DNA from 3 places in the Halochromatium sp. NSM3 genome. Region 2 is predicted to be linked to each of the others. Evidence: predicted binding sites of a transcription regulator. Region 2 holds the regulator's gene; each other region holds the start of a gene.
The links. Region 2 encodes sigma-54, which starts transcription at its own class of promoters, with help from an activator protein. Its sites were predicted from a motif close to TGGCANGNTNCNTGCTT; they were not measured.

Region 1 (7,376 bases), on a different contig from region 2:
ACCTTTAGACTTGGCTGGATCGCCCTTCTGCTCGCAGATCGCCACCGAGACGCCGCGACGCACCAGCCGTGCCAGATAGGCTTCGACGGCATGATAAGGTATGCCGGCCATCGGGATCGGCACCCCGGCGGACTGACCGCGCTTGGTCAGGGTGATGTCGAGCAGCCGCGCGGCGCGCTCGGCGTCCTCGAAGAACAGCTCGTAGAAATCCCCCATGCGATAGAACAGCAGCATGTCCGAATACTCGGCCTTGATGCGCAAATATTGCTGCATCATGGGGGTGTGTTTGGCGAGGTGTTCGTCTCGCTCGTCGGGTGTTGTGGTACGCGCGCTCAATCGTTTCAGTCCTGGTTGGGTAGGCGGCTGCAGGGTAGTATCGCCGGCTTCGCAACGGCAAGGCATGAGGATCAGAAAAGCAACACAATGGCTTTCGACGAACAACAGCTCAATAAAAGTGGTGGCTACGGCAAGCTGTCGCGGTTCAATCCGCAGAGCGCCTCGCAGGCGCGTTTCATGCGCCCCGAAGACCGCCGCGTCATCGCCTTGGTCAAGGCGCAGGCGTCCTCGAGTAGTCTCTATGGGCGTAGCGATCAGGTCGTCCTCGACGATGAACTGGGGGTCGAGCTGTTACAGGCGGTCCTGCGCTCCGAGCGTGGCCATTGGCAAGATCCGGACGGGCCGCGCTTGGTGCGCGGCGAGTCCGTCGCCGGCGCATTGAACTGGCATTGGGGCGATGATTCACAGTTGCATCTGACCTTCGAGACCGAGCGCGAGGGGCTGTTGCCGCTGAGCCCGCCCTGGTATCTGGATCCCAGCTCGGGCGAGTGTGGCCCCATCGAAACCGCGCTGGGCGAGCGCGAGACCACCGCCTTGGTGCGTGCGCCGGCGATCCCGCTGGCCGGTCTCGATGCCTTCGAGCAGGCGACGCGCCAGCGGCTCAAGGGGCTCGAACTGCCGCCACCGCCGCAGCTGGAACAGCGCGAGGTCGAGGTCGAGGCACCGACCCCTTGCCTGCGCTTGCACAGCCAAGAGGTGCCAGCACGCCCGGTCTATAGCGGTTGGCAGGGACGGGGCGCCGATGACAGAGCTGCAATGGGAGGATGAGGCGCGTCTGCTGTTCGACTATGCCGGTGTCATGGTCGATCCGCGTCAGCACCGGGAGCGAATCGAGTACATCGAGGACGGCGTCCTGGTCCAATGCCAGCGGCATGCGCAGATCGAGCAGCAGGCGATCGCACGCTTGGAGGCGATGGGTCTGCAGCTATTTTGAACACAGATCAGCAGGAGCGATCGATGACAACCGATCAAACGCAAGCAGGCCTGTTGCTCGGACCAGGACCGGCCGGGCAGTGGGATGACGAACGTGTCTCCGGTCCCTGTGTGCTGCGCCTGCCGGATGGGCGTTGGCGGATGTGGTACTACGGCCGTGAGCAGGGCTTCGACCCGGAGATCCATCTGCCGACCGGGCGTATTGGCCTGGCGGAATCGGATAATGGGCTACACTGGACGCGCATTAGTGGCCCACTCACGCGTGGTGCCGCGCTCGAGGCCCATCCTGATCCAGCGCACTTCGATTCGACCCATATCGGCGTCAGCTGCGTGCGCTATGAGGACGGGCTGTATTGGATGTGGTATCTCGGCGGTGATCACAGCCGGTTCCGGATCGGGCATTTCGATGTCAAAGGCCTGCGGCTGCGACCGGGCTGCGCGATCTCGCGTGACGGCTTGCATTGGCAACGTCTGGACGGGCCGTATCAGGGTGCCTTGTTGGACTTCGGCGAGCCCAATGCCTTTGATGCCGCCAGCTTGGGCTGGCCGCAGGTGGTGCGGGTGCGCCATGACCTCTGGCGACTCTACTATCACAGCCTGGACCCGGCGCGGATGGTCTTTAGCGTCGGTCTAGCCGAATCCGATGATGGCTTGCACTGGCGCAAGCGCGGCGAGGTGCTCGGCCCCGGCGAGCCGGAGGCCTTCGATGGACTTGGCATTGGGACTCGCCAAGTGCTTTGGTACGAGGGGCGCTGGCTGATGGTCTACGAAGGCGTCGCCGGCAATGGCCATTCGATCGGGCTGGCCGAGTCCGACGACGGCGTGCACTGGACGCGACAACCGGGCTCGGAGCCGGACGGCTCGATCTTCGCCCATGCCGAGAGCGGCTCGGGCGCCTGGGATGCGTTCGCGGTCGGCACGCCCTGCCTGGTGCCGATGGAGGACGGCTCCTGGCGGCTCTACTATGTGGGCAGCAACGAGACCGGCCTCGGTCATGGCGATGAGTTGGCTGCACGTCAACAGATCGGGCTTGCGCTCAGTCAGGGGTCGGATCTGACGCGCTGGGCGCGCTGGGTAGCCCGAGCACCAGCATGCCGGTAGGGAGGCTTTAGACGATGTCCTCCTGACAATGCACTAGCTGGGTTGTCTGTCGATAACCTTTACACGCATTTACGCGTACGCGTTCAGCCCTCCCCTCCATATTTTGGGCCTAAACGAACCTAAGTCTCTGTTTCTTCGTTCGCTGCTGTGGATTTTGGCAGGTGGAGCTGAACGGTCACCTTTACACTCACCCTGCGTGGCTGGTTTCACTGTCAGATAAAATGACAATTATCATTGACTTAAATTATTGGCATATTTTTTGCTCATGTTTATTTCCTTCTTTCAACTCTCCTGATATAGACTGAGGTTATTTATCATGCGCAATACTTTCTTGATCGCCGGAATCGCGACGGGTGCACTTTTTGCGAGTTCCGCCAGCGCGGCAACAATCGACATCATCAGTATTAACGGCGATTGGGCAAACCCAGATCCTGCTTCTGTAGGAATCGTCAATGATACTGGAACAGGTAATAGAGTAAATACGATGAGCTGGGGTAGCCCGGCGGGCGAACTGGGCCAAAGCAGCTATGTCTTCGAGGACAAAGTAACGCCTATCGAGGGTATCGTTCCAGAAGAGCTATTCGAGATTGGTAATTTTACGCACAATAATTTCCCAATCTTTCAGCCTTTCTTGGACTCGGCAGATCTTCAGATCAATCTCGTCATCGATATTTTCGATGACTCCGATATCAAGATTGGTGAGAATCTTTCCGTTTCGAGTGTGTTCAGGTTCGATCACTTCGAGACGCCTAACACTGCTACTCCCTGCGCAGCAGGTGGCGAACAACCTTGCCCTGACCTAGTATCCTTCAGCCTCACTAGCACACCGGGCACGATCACGATCGACGATGTCGTGTTTGGGTTGACGATCGCTGGATTCTCAACCATCCCGGTAGACCTTCCGGATAGCTTCACCGAGGAGTTCCTGACTCTCGAGAACCAAGCGAACACGGCGGTTCTTTTAGCTTCCTTTAGCAGCATCATCCCGCAGGAAGTCCCCACTCCCGGTGCCCTGCCGCTGCTGGCGATCGGAGCCGCTGCATTTGGCCTTGCTCTGCGTCGTCGCCGTTCCTAAGCCATCATTCCTAGAGGGTCAGGGTTGACCCTCGCCATAACTAGAGTGCTAGGTGGCCGCGTGGGATTTCTCCCCCTGCGGACCCGCTCCCACAGAACGTCTCGAAGGGATTTCTCGCACGACGCATCTTCGATGCCTGGACGATGCACCGCACAGCGAGTGCAAGGCGCGCGGAAGTCCCCATCAATGCCATAGTCGACGTAGTGCCCACGCAGTAAGTACTGCGGTTGAGGTTGGCCAATTATTCCTGGGCGAGTTGCGCGTTCAGTAGAGGGTGAAGCCGATGAGCGATCGGCGCGCCATCAGGTCGGGCTTGCGCTCAGTCAGGGGTCGGATCTGACGCGCTGGGCGCGCTGGGACGGCTGCCGCTGCTGAGGCCTTCCGCGCTCCTTTTCGGCGCGCTGCCGCTGCCGCTTGCGGAGAGCAGCAACCGCCTCTTCGAGCGAGGGCTCCATCGCCACCTTGCCGCCTTGACTCACGATCACCCGCTTGAGTTGGGGAATCTTCACGCCATGCGCCGCCTGCAGATACACCGGCTGCACATAGGTAATGACATCGTCGATCAAAACGAGGATCAGCTTGCCGCGCTGGATATTCGCGCCGCCACGCCCCCAGAGCGTAAATTGTTCGGCAATCGCGGAATCTTGTTCGATCAGCGCGTCAATCTGCGATAGCCCCAGCACCAGCACACCGGTGGGGAAGCTATAGACGACAATCCGACCATAGTGCTCCGCATCCGAACTCACCACCGCAAAGGCACGCATGTTGTCACGCCCCTTCGGATTCATGGGCGCGAGCAGCAGGTGTTCGAACCGCGAGTGGTCGATCAGGTTCAGCGTGACATAGTAGGGCAACAGCGTTTTGGTTTCGCCCCCGCGTGACATCTGCGGAAACATCCAGCGGTCTTCCTGGCCATAAAAGACAGCCGGATCCGCCTGATGATACTTGGCATACACAGACATCTGTGTCGAGAATAGATCCCGGGGGTAACGGATATGAGCTTTTAGCGCGTCCGGAAACCGGTCCATGCCCTTGATCAGGCCGGGATACATCCGCTGGTAGGCGCGCGCAATCGGATCATCGATATCGGCAAGATAATAGTTCATCTCGCCGGTATAGGCATCGACCACGATCTTCACGGAATTGCGGATATAGTTGAATTCCTTATCGATCGGACTTGCCATGCCATGATCGGGATGCTTGCCGACATTGCGATTCACGGGCTCGGCATAGGGGTAACGATCAGAGAGGGTATAGGCATCGATGATCCAGTACAGATGCTCCGGCGTCACCACCAGATAGGGATCGTTGTCAAGCTCCAAAAAGGGGGTCACATCGCGAATGGTGCTTGGCACATTACGCCGGATGAGTATCTGGCTATCCGACTGTATGGCCGTGGTAAAAAACAGCTTGTAATCGCGATAGTAGAGGGCAAAGATGGCGCGCCGGAACCAGCCATCGATCGGGATGCCGGTGTTCGCGTGATAATCGTCCTGCACCACGCCGGTCTCGCCCGGGTAGGAAATCTCGCCCAACGCATTGGGGGCAATCACATCATAAAGATCCTGCATGCCGTAATAAATGCTAGGCTCCTCGATCGTCAAGCCATACTCCGAGCGCGGCGGCATATCCTTGAGGAGCCATTCCTTGGTTTCCTCCCCGAGCTGCGCCGCTGGTGACATCACTGCGCCATAGCCGTGGGTGTATCTGAACCAGCGGTTGACCCAATTTTGCGAATCCTGGGGTAACCGGTCAAAATCCAATTCCCGCGCGGCCAGGAAGACCTGCTGATAACGGCCATCGATGGTATAGCGATCCGTATTCACCGAGAGGAAGCTGTAATAGCTGCGAATTTCCTGCATTTCGCGATACACGTCGATGAGCACGTCGCGATCCCACACCGGAATATTGCGCAGAGCGGCTGCATTGAGACCCTCGGGGTCAATCTCTTCGGAATCGGGATCAGCGATCGGAATCACATAGGGTCGGGTCTCGACCTCGGCGAGATCAAATGCATCGAGCGTGGCGGTGATATTGTCGCGAATGTAAGGCTCCTGCCGAGCGAGTTCATCCGGCTCCACCATGTAGTCTTGCACTGCTTCGGGAATGGCTTCCCAGTAACGCAAGCCGACAGTGATGGCCAGGAGCGTCGCGAATACCGCCACCAGCGATAAGCCGCGTTTTTTGTTGAGATACCAAATAAGGCTTACGCCAAGTATGACCAGCATGATCATCGCTGACCAGATCAGCGGTAGCACGATGTTCATTTCCGTGTAGCCGGCGCCGAAAAAGAGCGGCGTGTGACTGTCGGTATAAAGCAGCATGTGACGCTGGAACATCAACTCTGCGACACCGACACAAAACATCAGAGCGACAATAACACTGAGATGCCGTCTTGCACCGGCCGCGATATTCAAGCCACGCTTCTTCAGTGCCTGGAACTGCAGGTAATAAATGACCCCAAGGATGATCAGCAGGATATCAAACGCAAAAAACACCTCGAACAGCATGGTGCGAAACAGCGGCAACGCGAACAGGTAATAGCTGATATCCTGACCGTAGACCGGATCCACGATACCAGCGCGCGGCGCAAAGATGAATAACAGCGTCTCTTCCCAGCGGCGATACAATGGAGAGGCAAGAACGACCGCGAGCACCAACGAGACTAGAATGGATAATCTGTGTAGCCCAAGGATCAGCCAGTGCAATGGGCTGGCGTGAGTGCGCTGCCGTTCGGTGTCCGCATTGAGGCTCAGTGCATTCCGCAGTTTTGAATTTTTCGTCTTGCGCCTGAGCCGCAACAGAAATTTTTTCGGGCCTAACGGCTTGATCCGCATGTAACGAGCGGCGGTGCGAAAATTAAAATAAAAGAAAAAGAAGAAAAACGCCGTAAAGACAGCGAAAACGACGTAACTGTACAGTAGCCGTTGCCAGAAATAAAAGCCTAACCCAAGCGATTGATACCACCAGATCTCCACAACCACATCGGCATACAATAAAGAAAGGATCGGCAACGTGATCGCCAGCATCAGTGGAAGGGCAACGAGCACGAATAAACCAATCCGACGTCCGAGACGTTTTTTTGTCATAAAGTACACCCTGTCCAGGGAGATTAGAAATCGCCACGTCGGCGAGACAGATCACAGCCACCGCGCGGCAAAGGCATCCGGAGCAAGCGGTCGACTATAGTGATACCCCTGCGCGAGCCGACACCCTGCCTCGAGCAGCCACGCGGCTTGCTCGGCGGTCTCGACCCCTTCGGCCAGAACCTCCATGCCCAGGCTCGTGCCAAGTGCCACGATGGCGTTCGCGATCGTCTGACTGTGCGGATCACCCGGCAGTGGATCGATAAAGCTGCGGTCGATCTTGAGCTGATGCATGGGCAAGCGGTGCAAATACGCCAGCGACGAATAACCAGTTCCGAAATCGTCGATCGCCAAGCGCACGCCGAGTGCTCGCAACGCGTCGAGTCGGGTGGCCGACTGACCCGCTTGGTGCATGAGCAGCGACTCGGTCAGCTCGAGTTCAAGCCGTCCGGGATCGAACCGGTGTTGCCTGAGTAGCCCCTCGATCATCGGCACCAGGTCCGGGTCCTCCAGCTGTAGGATCGACAGGTTGACGGCGACACGCGGGAGGCGCTGCTGCCCGGCCTGGTCCCAGACCGTGAGCTGCCGCGCGGCTTCGCGCAGCACCCAGGCGCCGATCTTGTGGATCAAGCCCATATCCTCGGCGATCGGGATGAAGTGCTGCGGCGACACCGGGCCGAACTCGGCACTCTGCCAACGCAGCAGGGCCTCGGCGCCCACCAGGCGACCGTCACCCAAACGCACTTGCGGTTGGTAGTGCAACTGCAGCTCATCCTTCAGCAGGGCTTGGCTTAGGCAGGCCTCCAACTTGAGACGATCCGGTGGACCTTGCGCCGCCGCGTGCT
Region 2 (7,376 bases):
CTGGCCAGTATCGAGAGCCCCGCGCGTCCTAGACTCGCTAATACGTCAAGCACGAGGGGCGCTCAATGGATGGCATCCTGGAGCAGATCCTGCTCCAGCGCCGCAGCCGGGTAATGATAGTGCACGGGCCCATCGGGCTCGCCATCCATGAATTGCCGCACCCAGGCCGACTCGCTGGCCGCCACCTGTTGCGGGGTGCCTTGGGCCATGATCTTGCCATTGGCGATGATGTACAGGTAATCGGCAATGCTGGCGGTATCAGCCACATCGTGACTGACGATGATGCTGGTCATGCCGCTGGCATCGTTCAGTTGCCGGATCAGCGAGACCAGCACGCCCTTGGAAATCGGATCCTGGCCGGTGAAGGGCTCGTCGTACATGATCATCATCGGGTCCAGCGCGATCGCCCGCGCTAGCGCGACCCGGCGCGCCATGCCGCCGGAGAGCTGACTCGGCATCAAGGCTGCAGCCCCACGCAATCCAACCGACTCGAGCTTGATCAGCACCAGTTTGCGCAGCACGGATTCCGGCAGCTTGGCGTGCTCGCGGATGGGGAAGGCCACGTTCTCGAACACGCTCAGGTCGGTGAGCAAGGCACCGCTTTGAAACAGCATGCCCATGCGGGTGCGCAGCCGATAGAGATCGGCGCGACTGAGTGACTGGATCGCGTGTCCATCGACCTCGATCTCGCCGGCGTCTGGCTGCAACTGCCCGCTGATCAGTTTCAGCAGGGTGGTCTTGCCGGTCCCGCTTGGGCCCATGATGGCAGTTACCATTCCGCGCCGGATCTCGAGATCGATGCCGTCGAAGATGCAGTGCTCGGCATGATAAAAGCGCAGACCACGCACGCGCACGAGCGCCTCGCCCGGCGTGGCGTCGGTGGCCATGGCCGCTGCCTTTGGCTCGGCTGCGGGCTTGGACAGAGCTGGTTCCATCGATGGTTGATCCCTGTGCGGGCTGCGATCCAAAGCGGGGCATTCTCGCGACCTCCCCGCACAGCGTCAAGGACGAGGCGGCTTTACTGGCTGACGGGTCTCTGCCTGTCTGATCCAGCGCTGGTTCCATGTCTGGCCGAGAAGCCAGCTCCCAGCTGATCTAGATGAGGGCGGATTAGGCTCAGCGCTGGTTCACCGCTGGCTCAGCCCGAGCAGTTCCAGCAGCTCTTGCCAGGCGCTGAGGCTGTTGCTGGTCGGTTGCGCCAGGATAATCAGGCTCGGTGCGTGGCCATGGTGCTGGATCAGTGCGCTCAGCCAGTGCTTAGCGCCCCGGAGGTCTTGGTGGAGCGCGCTCGGCGCTTGCACGGCATAGCGTTCGCGGGCGGCGTTGGGCTCGCCCGCGTTCGAGCCTGAGCCGGAATCCGGGTCCGCGCCTGCATCCGAGCCAGGGCCAAGGTAGCGAAACCAGGCCTCCACTGCGGGCTTGCCGGCCGCAGGCTCGCCGGCGTCGGCCGGGACGCGTGGCGGAGACGCTACCGGCTCGAGCCAGGCTGCGAGCTTTGGTTCGAGCAACTGCCCGAGGATGGCGGCCTGGAGCGGCGGTTCGGCCTGTGTCGAACGAGCAGGAGCGGTCGATCGAGCAGTCGGATGCGCGGTCAACCGTGCGCGCGGCTGCTCGGCGACGAAGCGGAATCCCGCTGGCACCTCATCGCGCCATTGTGCGACCTGCGAGGCATCGCTCAGGCTCCAGACCGAGGATGGCAGCAGGGTGGTACGAAAACAGTTGGCGAAATAGGTCAGCTGCCAATCCTCGGGCAAGTCGTCCGGGTAGAATGTGGCGCGATCGGCCAAATCCCACCAGCCGCGCGCGGTCACCATCGTTGCGTTGCTCATGCGCGTATCATAGGCCGGAGAGTGGGCACGAGGGTACTCGGGGGAGCCAGAAGCACATGACCGACTTCAACACGCGCGCAAGGGCGATCGAACTCGTGATCTTCGATGTCGACGGAGTGATGACCGACGGCAGTCTCTACCTCGGCGATGATGGCCAGGAATACAAGGCGTTCCATTCGCGCGACGGTCATGGCATGACGATGCTGCGCGAGGCCGGTATCGCGATGGCGGTGATCACCGGGCGGCGCTCCGAGGTGGTGCGCATCCGCATGGAGAGCCTCGGCGTGGCGCATGTCTACCAAGGACAGTGCGACAAGGCTCCAGCCTACACGGCGTTGCGCGCCGCCTGCGGGCTTGAGCATGCCCAGATGGCCTATGTCGGCGACGATGTGGTCGATGTGCCGGTGATGCGCCAGGTCGGTCTGGCCGTGGCCGTGGCCGATGCGCATCCGCTGGTCAAGGCGCATTGCCATTGGCAGACGCGCTTGCCTGGCGGACGCGGTGCCGTGCGCGAGGTCTGCGAGGGATTACTGGCCGCGCAAGGCAAGCTCGATGCGCTCTTGCAGCGCTATGCCGCGCGCCCCGATGTTCCTGACCAGGCGTGAACTCAGCCTAGCCGTGCTCTTGCTCGCGCTCGGCAGCGCGGCATTGTGGCTGCAATGGGCAGACGACGCCAGCAAGGCGCCGGGGCGCGATGGTGAGCGCCGTCCAGACTACATCGTCGAAGGGCTCAGCGTGGTGACGCTCGATGCCGAGGGGCTGCCCGATCGGCGTCTCGACGCGGTGCGTCTTCGCCACTACCCTGATGACGACAGCAGCGAGTTGGATGAGCCGGTGCTGAGGCTGTTCGACGCTGCGGCCCTGCGCTGGCACGCCCGCTCGGTGCGAGCATGGATCAATGCGCGCGGTGACGAGGTGCTGCTCGAGCAGGACGTGCGACTGCAGCGAGCGGCAACGGCACAGTCGGCGCCGATCGAGCTTCGCACCAGCGAGCTGTTGGTGTTACCCGAGGTCGACTACGCCGAAACCGCGCGTTATGTCGAGGTTGAACGCGAGCATGACCGGCTGAGCGCAAGCCAGGGTTTGCGGGCCTGGCTTGGTGGCGAGACGCGTATCCAGTTGTTCGGGGCTGTGCGCGCGCGGATGGATGATACGCAGGCGGATGGTGCTCGGATGGATGCTGATCGGATGGGGCGGGGTAACGATGATGATGCTGGTTGAGGTGAACGCGATGAATCAACAGCGCCAACGCGCATCCCGCTTGTTTGCGCTGCTTGAGCTTATGCTGCTCGAGCTTTTGCTGTTCGGGCTGGCGCCGCTCGGCCTGATGCTCTGGGCCGCGACGCCCGCGTGGGCGCTCGAGGACGATCAGTATCAGCCGATGTATATCGAGGCCGATGCCGCCGAGTTTGACGAAAAGCAATTGACCAGCCTGTACATCGGCAACGTCGAGGTCACCCAAGGCAGTCTGCGCATTCAGGCCGACGAGATGCTGGTGCATCACGAGTCTGACCGCCGGATCAAGAAGATCATCGCCATCGGCCAACCGGTCCGCTATCGTCAGCGCTTGGATGATGACCCGGACGAGGTGACCGGGCAGGCCTTGCGGATGGAGTACGAGGCCGAGCGTGAAGAGCTGACCCTGATCGATGAGGCGGTGCTGATCCAAGCGAAAGACCGTTTCGCCAGCGACCGCATCGTCTACAACCGCATCACCGAGCGCGTGACCGCAGGCATGAGCGCCCAAGGCTATGAGCGGGTCAAGATTCGGCTCGAGCCCGAATCCACGCCCGAGCCGGCGCCCGCGCAATGATGCCGACCCTCGAGGCGCGCGCGCTGGCCAAGACCTATCGGCGGCGGGCCGTGGTCAATGGTGTCGACCTCAGTGTCGACGCCGGCGAAGTGGTGGGCCTGCTGGGGCCGAACGGCGCGGGCAAGACCACGAGCTTTTATATGATCGTCGGCCTGGTCAGCGCCGACGCCGGACGCATCCTCCTCGACGGCGAGGACATCACGCATCGGCCCATGCACGCCCGCGCGCAGCGGGGGCTGAGTTATCTGGCCCAGGAACCCTCGGTCTTTCGCAAACTCAAGGCGCGCGATAATCTGATGGCGGTGTTGGAGATGCGCGCCGAGAGCAGTCGCGAGGATCATCGCCAGCGCTGTGACGAGCTGCTCGATGAACTGGGCATCAGCCATGTTGCCGATTCGCTCGCGCTGAGCCTCTCCGGAGGCGAGCGCCGACGCCTCGAGATCGCCCGCGCGCTGGCGCTCGAGCCCAAGATCATGCTGCTCGACGAGCCCTTCGCCGGCGTCGATCCGATCGCGGTGGGCGATATCAAAGGCATCATCGGCCATTTGCGCGATCGGCGCATCGGCGTGCTCATCACCGACCATAACGTCCGCGAGACGCTGGATATTTGCGACCGGGCGTACATCATCAACGCCGGCGAGGTGATTGCCGCCGGCGCTCCCGCCGCGTTGCTGCAGGACCCGCAGGTGCGGGCCGTGTATCTCGGTGAACATTTTCGGCTGTAAAGCACCTTGGCCGTCGAGCAGGCTTTTCGACTAGACTTCAAGGTTCCATCAAGCCTTTCGCACTCGTATCAACGCTCGGCATGAAGCAAAGCATCCAGCTCCGTCTTGGTCAGCAGTTGACCATGACGCCGCAGCTCCAGCAGGCGATCAAGCTGCTGCAGCTCTCCACGCTCGACCTGCAGCGCGAGATCCAGGATGCGCTCGAGTCCAATCTGATGCTGGAGTCGGCAGACGAGGGCGAGACCGAGCGCGAGGGCGCGCCCGCCGAGACCCGCGAGGAGAGCGAACGCCAGCGCCATGAGGCCGATGCTGCGGTTGACGCCGAGGTTCCGGCCGAGTCGAATGCGCTGCCCAATGATCTGCCGCTCGACAGCGATTGGAGCGATACCTACGACAGCGAAGCCAGCGAGCAGTATGCCGGTCCTTCGGCCTCGGCCGGGGTCGGCTCGGGCAATGAGGTCGACCTGTTCGCCCAGCAGTCGCGGCCGCAGACGCTGCACGACCACCTCGAATGGCAGCTCAATCTGGGCCATCTCGGGGCGCGCGACCGACTGATCGCCGAGGCGCTGATCGATGCCATTGATGCCGATGGCTACCTCCGGCTCGATCCCGCCGAGCTTCTGGAGACGCTGGATCTCGAGGATCTCGAACGCGATGAGATCGAAGCGGTCTTGCACGCCGTCCAGGCCCTCGATCCGCCCGGCATCGGCGCCCGCGATCCGCGCGAGTGCCTGTTGCTGCAACTGCGCCAGCTCCCCGCAGAGACCCCGCATCGGGCCGGCGCGCTGATGATCTGCGAGAAACTGTTCGATGCGCTGTCGCGCAACGATCTCGATGAGCTGCGCCGCCATACCAAGCTCTCGGACCTGGAACTTGGACGCGCCCTGGCGCTGATTCGCTCCTTGCAACCAAGGCCCGGGGCCTTGATGAGCGAGCATCGTCCGGACTACGTCATCCCCGATGTGCTGGTGCGCAAGCGCGCCGGCAGTTGGCAGGTCGAACTCAATCCCGACACGCAGCCTAAACTGCGAGTGAACGAGGACTATGTGAAGCTGATTCGACGCGCCGATAATGGCGCCGAGAATACCTGCCTCAAGACGCATCTGCAGGAGGCCCGTTGGTTCATCAAGAGCCTGTTGAGCCGCAACGACACCGTGCTGAGGGTGGCGGCCAAGATCGTCGAGCTGCAGCACGATTTCTTCGAGTACGGCGAAGAGGCGATGCGTCCGCTGATCCTGAGAGACGTTGCGGAGTCGCTTGAACTGCATGAGTCAACCGTCTCGCGCGTGACCACTCAGAAGTATATGCACACCCCACGTGGTACGCTCGAGTTCAAGTACTTCTTTTCCAGCCATGTCGGCACCGCTGCGGGGGGCGAATGCTCGTCCACCGCCATCCGTGCCTTCATCCGCAAACTGGTCGCCGCCGAGGCGGCCAACAAACCACTGAGCGACAGCAAGATCGCCGGCATCCTGTCCGAACAGGGCATCAATGTCGCGCGCCGTACCGTCGCTAAATACCGCGAGGCCATGGGTATCCCACCCTCGAACGAGCGCAAGCGCCTGTAGCGGTCAGCGTCACGTGCCGCTACGGTGCGCTTGCAAACCCAGGAGTGACACTATGCAAATCAACCTGACGGGTCATCATGTCGATATCACCGAGCCGCTGAAGGGCTACGTCGACAGCAAATTCGAGCGCTTGGAACGCCACTTCGATCATGTGATCAAAGTGCATGTGATCCTCAGTGTCGAGAAACTGCGGCAGAAGGCCGAGGCCCGCATCCACATGAATGGGGCCGATGTCTTCGCCGATGCGGTTCACGAGGATATGTACGCAGCCATCGATGGGCTGATCGACAAACTCGATCGCCAGGTCCTGAAGTACAAGGAAAAGCGCCAGAGTCATCGCGGCGCATCGACCAAGACGCAGGCCGAGGGTGAAACCGTCAGCGGCGAGCCTGGCGACGAACTCGACGACGAGCGGGAGCCGCTGCACTAAGCGAGCGCCTGGACGCCGGTGCCGGAGTCCGACGCGCGCTGGTCGGCTCCGGCCTCTTTTTTTATCTGAACGGCAGAGGCGCCTGTCGATGGCGCGCGACTCCGATTCCTTTTGGAGCAACAGTTGATGCTTCCCCTGACGTTAATCACAGAGCCACGTATCCGCTGTCGTGTCGAGGTCACGAGTAAGAAGCGGTTGCTGGAATCCTTGGCCGAACTCTTGGCGCCGGTAGGTCCGCACTGTTCCCCGTCTGCGGTCTTCGACCTGCTCAATGAGCGTGAACGGCTCGGCAGTACGGGGTTGGGCGAGGGGGTCGCGCTACCGCATGCGCGCATCGCCGGTATCGACGATGCCGTGGGCGCCTTCGTCCAGCTCGATCAGGCGGTGGGCTTCGACGCGCCGGATGATCGGCCGGTCGATCTCGCCTTTGGTCTGCTGGTCCCGGAAGCGGCGACCGAGGCCCATCTCAGCCTCTTGGCCGGGTTGGCCGAGCGCTTCAGTGATCCACGCTTGCGCGCGGCCTTGCGCGAGGCGAATGACGCCAGCACCGTGCTGGCCTTGCTGCGGCGCTGAGGTCAGCGCTGAATCCGTTCACGCCGATGCCACCCGTCGATACGCTCCAAGGGTTGGTCGCGCAGCTTGGACCGCGCCTGCGCCTGCGTTGGCTGACCCCCATGCCCACGCAGCCACTGGCGCTGGTCAGCGACGATCTGCCAGGCGGCGCCGCGCAGAGTCTCGTCGGCTCGCTGAACTGCATCCATCCAAACCGCCTGCAGGTGCTGGGGCTCGCCGAGATGCACCATCTCGAGGATCTGAGTCAGGCGTCCGCGCGCGAGACGATTGAGCGCCTGTTTGCCGCGCGCCCGGCGGCGGTAATCTTCGCTCAGGACATCGAGCCTCCGGCGCATTTTCTGGCGCACGCTAAGCGCTCGGGTACGCCGCTCTTGGCGTCGCCGACCTCCGAGGAGGAGATCGTCGATCGGCTCCAGTATTTCCTGACCTATGCCCTGG
Region 3 (7,376 bases), on a different contig from region 2:
AGAAAAAGGCCACCAAGAAGGCGGGTTCGGGCACCGCTGCCGCAAGCACCCCTTCGCCAGCAGGCAGCCCGGCTACGACCGCCAGTGCTCGCAGTGCGCCCGTGACCAAGAAGACGAGCACGAAGAAGGCCGCTGCTTCCAAGGCCGCGCCTGCCGCAGCCCCAGCTCCGGCTTCCCCCGCGCCGACCTCCCCTACTCCGCCCATTTCAGCGCAGGGTACCCAGGCCCGCAAAGAGCGCCCGGTGACCCTCAAGCCAGTGACCCAGGTCACGCCCGAGGAACGCCTCCGCATGATCGAGGAAGCCGCCTACTACATCGCCGAAAAGCGTGGCGGGGCACCTGGTGATCCCGCAGCCGACTGGGCGGCCGCCGAGGCCGAGATCGACGAGCAACTCCGTCGGGGTAGACACTAAACAACCGCTTGCCTAAGGCCGCCCAAAAGCAACCAAGCCACCGATAATGGATTACCTCGCGACACCAGAGCGAACCCATGCCGATCCCGCCGCCTTCCGTGCCCACGTCATGGAGCGCGGGCTCGACCGCGATGACCTCGATGCCGACCCCATCGTTCAGTTCCAGCGCTGGTATCAAGAGACGCTCTCGGCCCAACTCCCGGAGCCGAACGCAATGTCCCTGGCCACGGTTGACGCGAATGGCCAACCGAGCCTGCGCACCGTGCTGCTCAAGCTCTATGACGCCCAGGGCTTTGTCTTCTTCACCAACTACCAGAGCACCAAGGCCCAGCAGATCGACGGCAACCACCAGGTCGCGCTGCTCTTCCCCTGGGTGGCACTGGCGCGGCAGATCAGCATCCTCGGCAGCACCGAGCGGATACCCACCCACGAGTCCTTGAGTTATTTCATCACGCGCGGGCGCGGTAGTCGCATCGGCGCCTGGGCCTCGCCACAGAGTCAGGTCATCCGCTCGCGCGCGCTGCTCGAACAGAAGGTGGCCCAGATCAAACAGCGCTTCAGCGACGGTGAGATCCCGCTGCCGGACTTCTGGGGCGGCTACCGCGTGATCCCAACCAGCATCGAATTCTGGCAAGGTCGCGACAGCCGTCTGCATGATCGCTTCCGCTACCACCGAACAGCGCCTAATGCACCCTGGCAGATCGAACGACTCGCGCCCTGACCTCTCCGCGCCCCTCTTCCGCGCCGATCAGGTTGTTGGCCTCATCCTCGCCGGCGGCGCCGGACGACGCATGGGGGGCATCGACAAGGGTCTCATCGAACTCGACGGCCGCCCGCTCGTGCAGTGGGTCGCTGAAGCGCTACGGCCTCAGGTCGCAAGCCTGCTGATGAGTGCCAATCGACATCGCGAGCGCTATGCTCAGTTCGGCTGGCCGGTCTTGGCTGATCATGCTATCGGTGTCGCCGCTGGTGCTGATCCGCCGAATCAAGCTCAGATCCAGCCCTTTCAAGGCCCGCTCGCCGGCATTGCGACCGCGCTCGCCGAGATCAGGACATGGCCTCAGCCGCCGCTCCTTGCCCGGTCTTGCGCCCAGTCCCAAGCCGATGGCAATGCTCGAGCCGGCTCCGCATCCGCCCCGGCCTGGCTCCTCGTCTCACCTTGCGATACCCCATTGATCCCGCGCGACCTCGGTCCGCGCCTCGCCGCCGCGCTCCGAGATGGTTCGGCTCGCATCGCGATCGCCGCCGACCAAGCGCGCACTCAGCCGCTGCACGCTTTGATCCCTACCGACATCGGCGCCGACCTGACGGACTACCTTCGCGGCGGTGGACGCAGCGTTTTGGGTTGGCTCGCTCGCCACCGGGTCGCCACCGTCACCTTCGAGCAGATCCCTAGCCCTTTCATGAATCTCAACCGCCCTGAGGATGCCCGATCAATTGATGCCCGATCCATTCAGGCAGATTCTCTTTTCAGCGCGATCGAGGGGCGGCCGTCACCATAGCATCAGGGTCGCCATCCCCAGCAGGTAGAACACGAGCACCGTCGCCAAACAGTGTCAGCGGCAATGAGAGCTGTTCAGGGTTCATCGCCAGCTTCCATAGTAAGCGTTAACGCCGCGCCGGCATGGCTGCCCGGAGCGGCGTTAACGTGGTCGGTTGCTGGGTTAGTCTAGGCTAGCTCACAAGCCCTGGCGGTTGGGGTCGTTCGAGGTCGACCCGATGCCGGCTAAGCTGGCGTCGGGGGTCGCGGCATCCCTGCCCTCAGCATCGTTCGAGTTCGGCCCGTAGCGGTGTGAGGAGCCCTGGCCTTCGCCGCTATTCTTCCAGAAGAAGTAGGCGGCAGCGGCGGCGCTGCCGTAGAAAAGGATCCACACGACCCTGGATGTCTCGCCAGCGCCACCGAAGGCGATGGCACCGGAAAACAAGGCAATTGCGGTAAAGAGCAGTACCAGTTGGTTCATCACAAATCTCCTGAGTTGGTTGTCAATGACGGTCGGCGCATTGGATGCCGTTAAATGCCATGGCATCCAACGCGCGGTCGCCGTCTCATTCACTCGCGTTTTCACGTTTCATGCTGATGTTGGCCAATGAGGCCCGTCATCAGCCCCTTGCTAAAGCGTCGAACTGCGCCCGCGGAAGTAGAATACGGCCGCTAGCACAAGCCCGACGACGAACAGGATCCAGGCAATTTCCGTGGCAGCGCCAGCGATACCCGAAAACCCGAGCAGGCCTGCGATAATCGCGACGACGAGAGCAATGAGTGCCCACTGAATCATGGTTCACCTCCAATTGATTGATCAGTTGTGGCTGAGGGATCAGCCTAGTCCATCGCCGATGGACGGAGCCGCATGGCGTCCGCTTCCAGCAATGTTATCTGCAATGATGCAAAGGGCAGACCAACTCGCATCCAAGCCCGCATTTGCCTGACCCGCTGTCATTTTCCTGGTGACCAGCGTGCCGTTTGCGGTTTCTTTCAACCCCCAGTCGGCTGTGCTCAACCAATGTCATTGAAAGGACGCAGCACCCACCCGCGTGACGCCTGCTGCGCCACTGGAAGCGGCGACTGAATAGGCGACTGAATGCCCTGCCTGGCACGCGATCTGCTTTTTACTACCAAGGCGTGGACGGTACCGCGCCACAAGCCTGATTTCTTGGAGACCTCGATGCAACAGCGCACCGACGAAGCGTCCGCAGCGACGCCTCTCATCGACGACGCCAGCCAGGGTCCGGTGCCGCCGGCCGAAGAGGCCGCTGCGCGGCGCAGGCTGCGCCGTCTCGCTCACACCCTGGATTCGGCTATCGCCCTGCCCGGCGGCTATCGCGTTGGCTGGGATGGCGTCATCGGGCTGATACCGGGCATCGGAGATCTCACGGGTGCTGGCCTCTCCTCCTACATCATCCTCGAGGCTCGCCGCCTCGGGGCGCCTCTGATCGTGCTCATGCGCATGGCGGTCAATGTGCTAATCGAAACCACGGTCGGCATCATCCCTTTGGTAGGAGATCTCTTCGACTTCGTTTGGAAAGCGAATCGACGCAACGTTCAGCTGCTTGAAGACCACCTCGACAACCCCCGGGAAGTCCGACGCCACAGCACACTCGTGGTGGGTGGGCTGATCGCCCTGATGGCAGCTGCGGTCGTCGCGCTGGTTGCCCTGGCGCTTTGGCTGTTGGGGTTGTTGCTTTCGCTGCTGTGACCGTAGGCTCAAATGACGCGATAGCGGTCCAATTCCACCTGTGCCCAGTCTCTTGGCTGGGTTGGATAGGACTCGGCGCGGTCCCGACGCCGCCGAGTCCTTTGAATCACCTCCGAAACCTATAAGGTCTCAGCGCGCGCCTCGATCCACTCACGGTGGCGGCGTTCATCCGCAAGGTTACGCTCAAGCAGTGCCTTCACCTCTGCCGGCGAGTCATCCTGCTCGACAGCACGCTCATAGGCGGTATTGGTATCATCCTCGTTGGTCTTCATTGCCTTGAGCAGTGCCTTATCACCGAAGAGGTCAGCCAGCATCACCTTGCCTTGGGTCAGCATGCTCTTCATACCACCGCCTTCGGTCGGCGGCGTCTCACCCATCGATTGCAGATGGGCGCCGAGTTCCTCGGTATGGCGTTCATGATCGGCCATGAACTTCGCGAGTTCCTGTTTGCTCTCCGCGTCATCAAGGCGTTCAATCGCCTCCCGATAATTTTGGGCAGTTCCGGGGCTTCGCGTTGCCGGTAGGCGTCGATCGGATGCGGCCATCGTGCCGGATGCGGTGCGCAGAAACTCCCGTCTGTCGATTCTGGTCCGCTTGCTCATGCTTTTCTCCCGTGACAGTCAATGTTGTTGCCGATTAGGTGCGTGATCTAACGCAACCGATATGTCGAGGTAAGCGTTAAAGCCGCGTCAGCATGGCGGCTCGGAGCGGCACCTGTCGGGTGCTGCGGCTAGCTCAGTCAGCTAGGTGGGCGACTTGGGCCGTTTCGTTTGGCCTGGAACTCCACTCAGGTCAACCCCGGTGAGACTGGATTCGGCGGTCCCGTTTCCGGTTTTGACAACGCTGAAAGAGCCATCCGTCTCCAGCACCACCGCTTCGGCCTGATCGAGCGTTGCGAGGCCCTCGCTGCGGACTGCCGCGCGCACCTCACCACGGGTGATCCGTGTTCGCTTGAGCGCGTCAGGGAGGAATTGACCCTGATACAGCAGCAGTGAGGGGTCACCCGTGACCAACCGTCGGACCCAGCCGACGCGCACGCTCAGCCAGGTGATGATGAACTGGAGAACAAGCAGCAAGGCGAGCGCGAGTACCCCTTGAGCGAGTGACACGTCCTTGCTCAGCAGGATGCTCGCCAGCACCGACCCCAAGGCGACCGTCACCACCAAATCGAAGGCGTTCATTTTCGATAGGCTTCGCTTACCGCTTATCCGCAGCAGCACGATGAGGCTCGCATAGGAGAGCACGCCGATCACCAAGGTGCTCAGCAGCGCTGAGCCCTGGTCGAAAAAGATTTGCTCCATGGCCATTCTCCAATAGATTGCCGCTAGCGTGGATAACGCCGATGGAATTGCGCCTTTGGCAAGCTGTGATGTCCGTGCTGACTGCGCCCGTGCACGGCCACAATCGGCAGTACCCCCCCAGTCTTTGCATGTGCCATGCCAAGCGTCGCCCTTGCCGACGCGCCCACCATGATTGAGCCGCATTGCGCGGGGTCGTGGCTCAAATTCACCAACAGCGGTTGACTTGAACCGTTCCACACGCGGGTCGCTCCCGTCCGTCGCAACCCAAGGTCCGCCGCATCTCGCCCGGCGGACGCGCGCAGCTCCCAGCTGCCGGAGGGCTCCTGCCCGGGGACGCAGTCGCTGAGCTACGCGAGTGCTGCGGCATATCTTTTGCTTCCCTCAATAGATCAGCATCGCCTTGCAACTGGATGGAGAAGCCATGCCTTCCTGGAAACTGCTCACCTTATATGTCGTCGGTGCGGTGCTGGCCATCCTCGTGATTGCAGCGGTCCTAGCCCTTGCCTTCAATGGCTTTTGGGTCGATCTCTGGTGGTTCGACTCGCTCGGCTATGCAGGCTACTTCTGGTCCCGCCAGCTCTATGCGACGCTGGTGTATGTGCTTGGCGTCAGCTTCTTTTTTGCCCTCTTCTTCATCAATTTCTGGGTCGGCGGGAAATACCTCGGTGCCCGACGCCCAGCCGACGACAACTCAGCGGCGGATGCTCTCTCAGCGAACCGCTCTCCGGATATCCCCCCGCAGCAGCGCAAGCGACCGTCGCGGCAGCTCTATCGCAAGTTCCAGCAGCGCTCCCTGGCGGTCTATCTGCCCCTGACGCTGTTACTGGCCATCGTGGTCGCGCTGCCACTGCTGGTCTACTGGGAGACGGCGCTGATGTACCTGCTAGCGCCGGACATGGGAGCGCAAGCCCCGATGTATGGTTTCGACGTCTCCTTTTACCTCTTCTCCCTGCCGCTGTATGAACTCCTGTTCGCCGAAACGCTGGTCGCATTGCTGATCGTCCTGGCCGGGCTCGCGCTGCTCTACTGGGCCGAGCACAAGGCCATGCCCAGGGATCACGGCATTCTGCGCCGCGGTGTGCGTATCCATCTGAGCCTGATCACCATGCTGGTCTTTGTGATGGGTGCCTTATATTTCGTCGGCGACACTCAGCATTTGTTGTACACCGATGCTCATCTCCCCGTGTTCTATGGCCCCGGCTACGCCGAGATGCAGGTGACGCTGCCATTGATCTGGGCCTCGGGCGTGCTGACCCTGGTGGTGGGCGGCCTGCTCGTCTATCTCCTCAATACCCGCCGCAGGCTGAAAACCCTGGCTGGCACGACGGCGCTGTTGCTGGTCGTGGTTGCCTCCCGCTATACGCCAGCGCTGAGCGCAAGCATCGAGGAGTTCATCGTTCAGCCCAACGAACTGTCCCGTCAGGCCCCGTATATCGAGAACAACATCAATGCCACGCTCGCGGCCTATGCGCTGGATGATGTCGAGACCCGGCACTACGCGATCCGCGAGGACGCATGGGGGCAGGTCACCCCGGAGATGGAGCGGAGCCTGCAGAACGTTCCGGTCTGGGATGAAGACGGGCTGCTCAAGGTCTATCGCGACCTGCAAGAGATTCGTTCCTACTACAGCTTCCATCAGATCGACGTTGGTCGCTATACCATCAACGACAGCTACCAGCAGGTGTTCCTCGGTGCCCGCGAGATCGACATCAACAAGCTCCGCGACCCGCTGCAGACTTGGGTCAACCGTTGGCTCAAGTACACCCATGGCTACGGCGCGGTGATGACCCCGGCGGCGCAGGACGCCGCCGAGCCGACCAACTGGCTCATCCAGGGCATTCCGCCAACCATCAAGGCCGGCCTGTCCGGCCTCTCCCTCGAGCAGCCGGCCCTGTACTACGGCGTGGGCACCTACCTGCCCGTCATCGCCCCGAACGCCAGCCAAGAGCTGGATTACGCCTCCAAGGACGAGGTCAACTATTCCGATTACACCGGCGACGGTGGCGTGCCGATGGGCAGTCTGTTCCACAAGCTCATGTTCGCGATCTATTTCCGCGAACAGAACATCTTTTACACGACCCAGACCACCGACGACAGCAAGCTCCTGTTTCGACGCAACGTCCAGGAACGCATCAAGACCCTGACCCCGTTCCTGACGCTGGTTCCGAGCCCTTATCTGGTGATGGCCGAGGGGCGCCTGTGGTGGATTCAGAATGCCGTGACCCACTCCGACCGGTATCCGAACGCGACCCCCTACGACGGCCGGTTCGGTTACTTCGCAAGGCCGTTCAACTATATCCGCGAGTCGATCAAGATCGTCGTCGACGCCTACAACGGCAGTGTCGACTATTACCTGGCCGACCCCAGCGACCCGATCGCCGTCGCCTATGCGCGAATGTACCCTCAGCTATTCAAGCGCATGGAGGAGATGCCGACGGCCTTGAAGCAGCATGTGCGTTACCCGAAAG

Region 1: a site for sigma-54 is predicted at 2,619-2,635, ahead of AC54T3_RS02580 (THxN family PEP-CTERM protein). Genes of this name have one in related genera too.
Region 3: a site for sigma-54 is predicted at 5,270-5,286, ahead of AC54T3_RS06355 (UPF0182 family protein). Genes of this name have one in related genera too.

What each region holds. Positions count from the first base shown of each region.
Region 1 covers NZ_JCAQIA010000003.1:127,283-134,658, reverse strand. Annotated here, with positions in the region: gene mutS (DNA mismatch repair protein MutS) at 1-276, opposite strand, end outside; gene AC54T3_RS02595 (hypothetical protein) at 424-1,104, shown strand; gene AC54T3_RS02590 (hypothetical protein) at 1,079-1,270, shown strand; gene AC54T3_RS02585 (glycoside hydrolase family protein) at 1,294-2,370, shown strand; gene AC54T3_RS02580 (THxN family PEP-CTERM protein) at 2,687-3,445, shown strand; gene AC54T3_RS02575 (UPF0182 family protein) at 3,769-6,534, opposite strand; gene AC54T3_RS02570 (bifunctional diguanylate cyclase/phosphodiesterase) at 6,586-7,376, opposite strand, start outside.
Region 2 covers NZ_JCAQIA010000002.1:98,898-106,273, reverse strand. Annotated here, with positions in the region: gene mlaE (lipid asymmetry maintenance ABC transporter permease subunit MlaE) at 1-53, opposite strand, end outside; gene AC54T3_RS01670 (ABC transporter ATP-binding protein) at 63-935, opposite strand; gene AC54T3_RS01665 (DUF72 domain-containing protein) at 1,128-1,829, opposite strand; gene kdsC (3-deoxy-manno-octulosonate-8-phosphatase KdsC) at 1,886-2,434, shown strand; gene lptC (LPS export ABC transporter periplasmic protein LptC) at 2,415-3,050, shown strand; gene lptA (lipopolysaccharide transport periplasmic protein LptA) at 3,061-3,642, shown strand; gene lptB (LPS export ABC transporter ATP-binding protein) at 3,642-4,367, shown strand; gene AC54T3_RS01640 (RNA polymerase factor sigma-54) at 4,448-5,935, shown strand; gene hpf (ribosome hibernation-promoting factor, HPF/YfiA family) at 5,988-6,365, shown strand; gene AC54T3_RS01630 (PTS sugar transporter subunit IIA) at 6,492-6,938, shown strand; gene hprK (HPr(Ser) kinase/phosphatase) at 6,965-7,376, shown strand, end outside.
Region 3 covers NZ_JCAQIA010000010.1:67,968-75,343, forward strand. Annotated here, with positions in the region: gene AC54T3_RS06315 (DUF2934 domain-containing protein) at 1-413, shown strand, start outside; gene pdxH (pyridoxamine 5'-phosphate oxidase) at 523-1,134, shown strand; gene mobA (molybdenum cofactor guanylyltransferase MobA) at 1,100-1,915, shown strand; gene AC54T3_RS06330 (hypothetical protein) at 2,093-2,374, opposite strand; gene AC54T3_RS06335 (DUF1328 domain-containing protein) at 2,525-2,689, opposite strand; gene AC54T3_RS06340 (DUF4112 domain-containing protein) at 3,077-3,607, shown strand; gene AC54T3_RS06345 (DUF2383 domain-containing protein) at 3,727-4,209, opposite strand; gene AC54T3_RS06350 (DUF421 domain-containing protein) at 4,351-4,908, opposite strand; gene AC54T3_RS06355 (UPF0182 family protein) at 5,330-7,376, shown strand, end outside.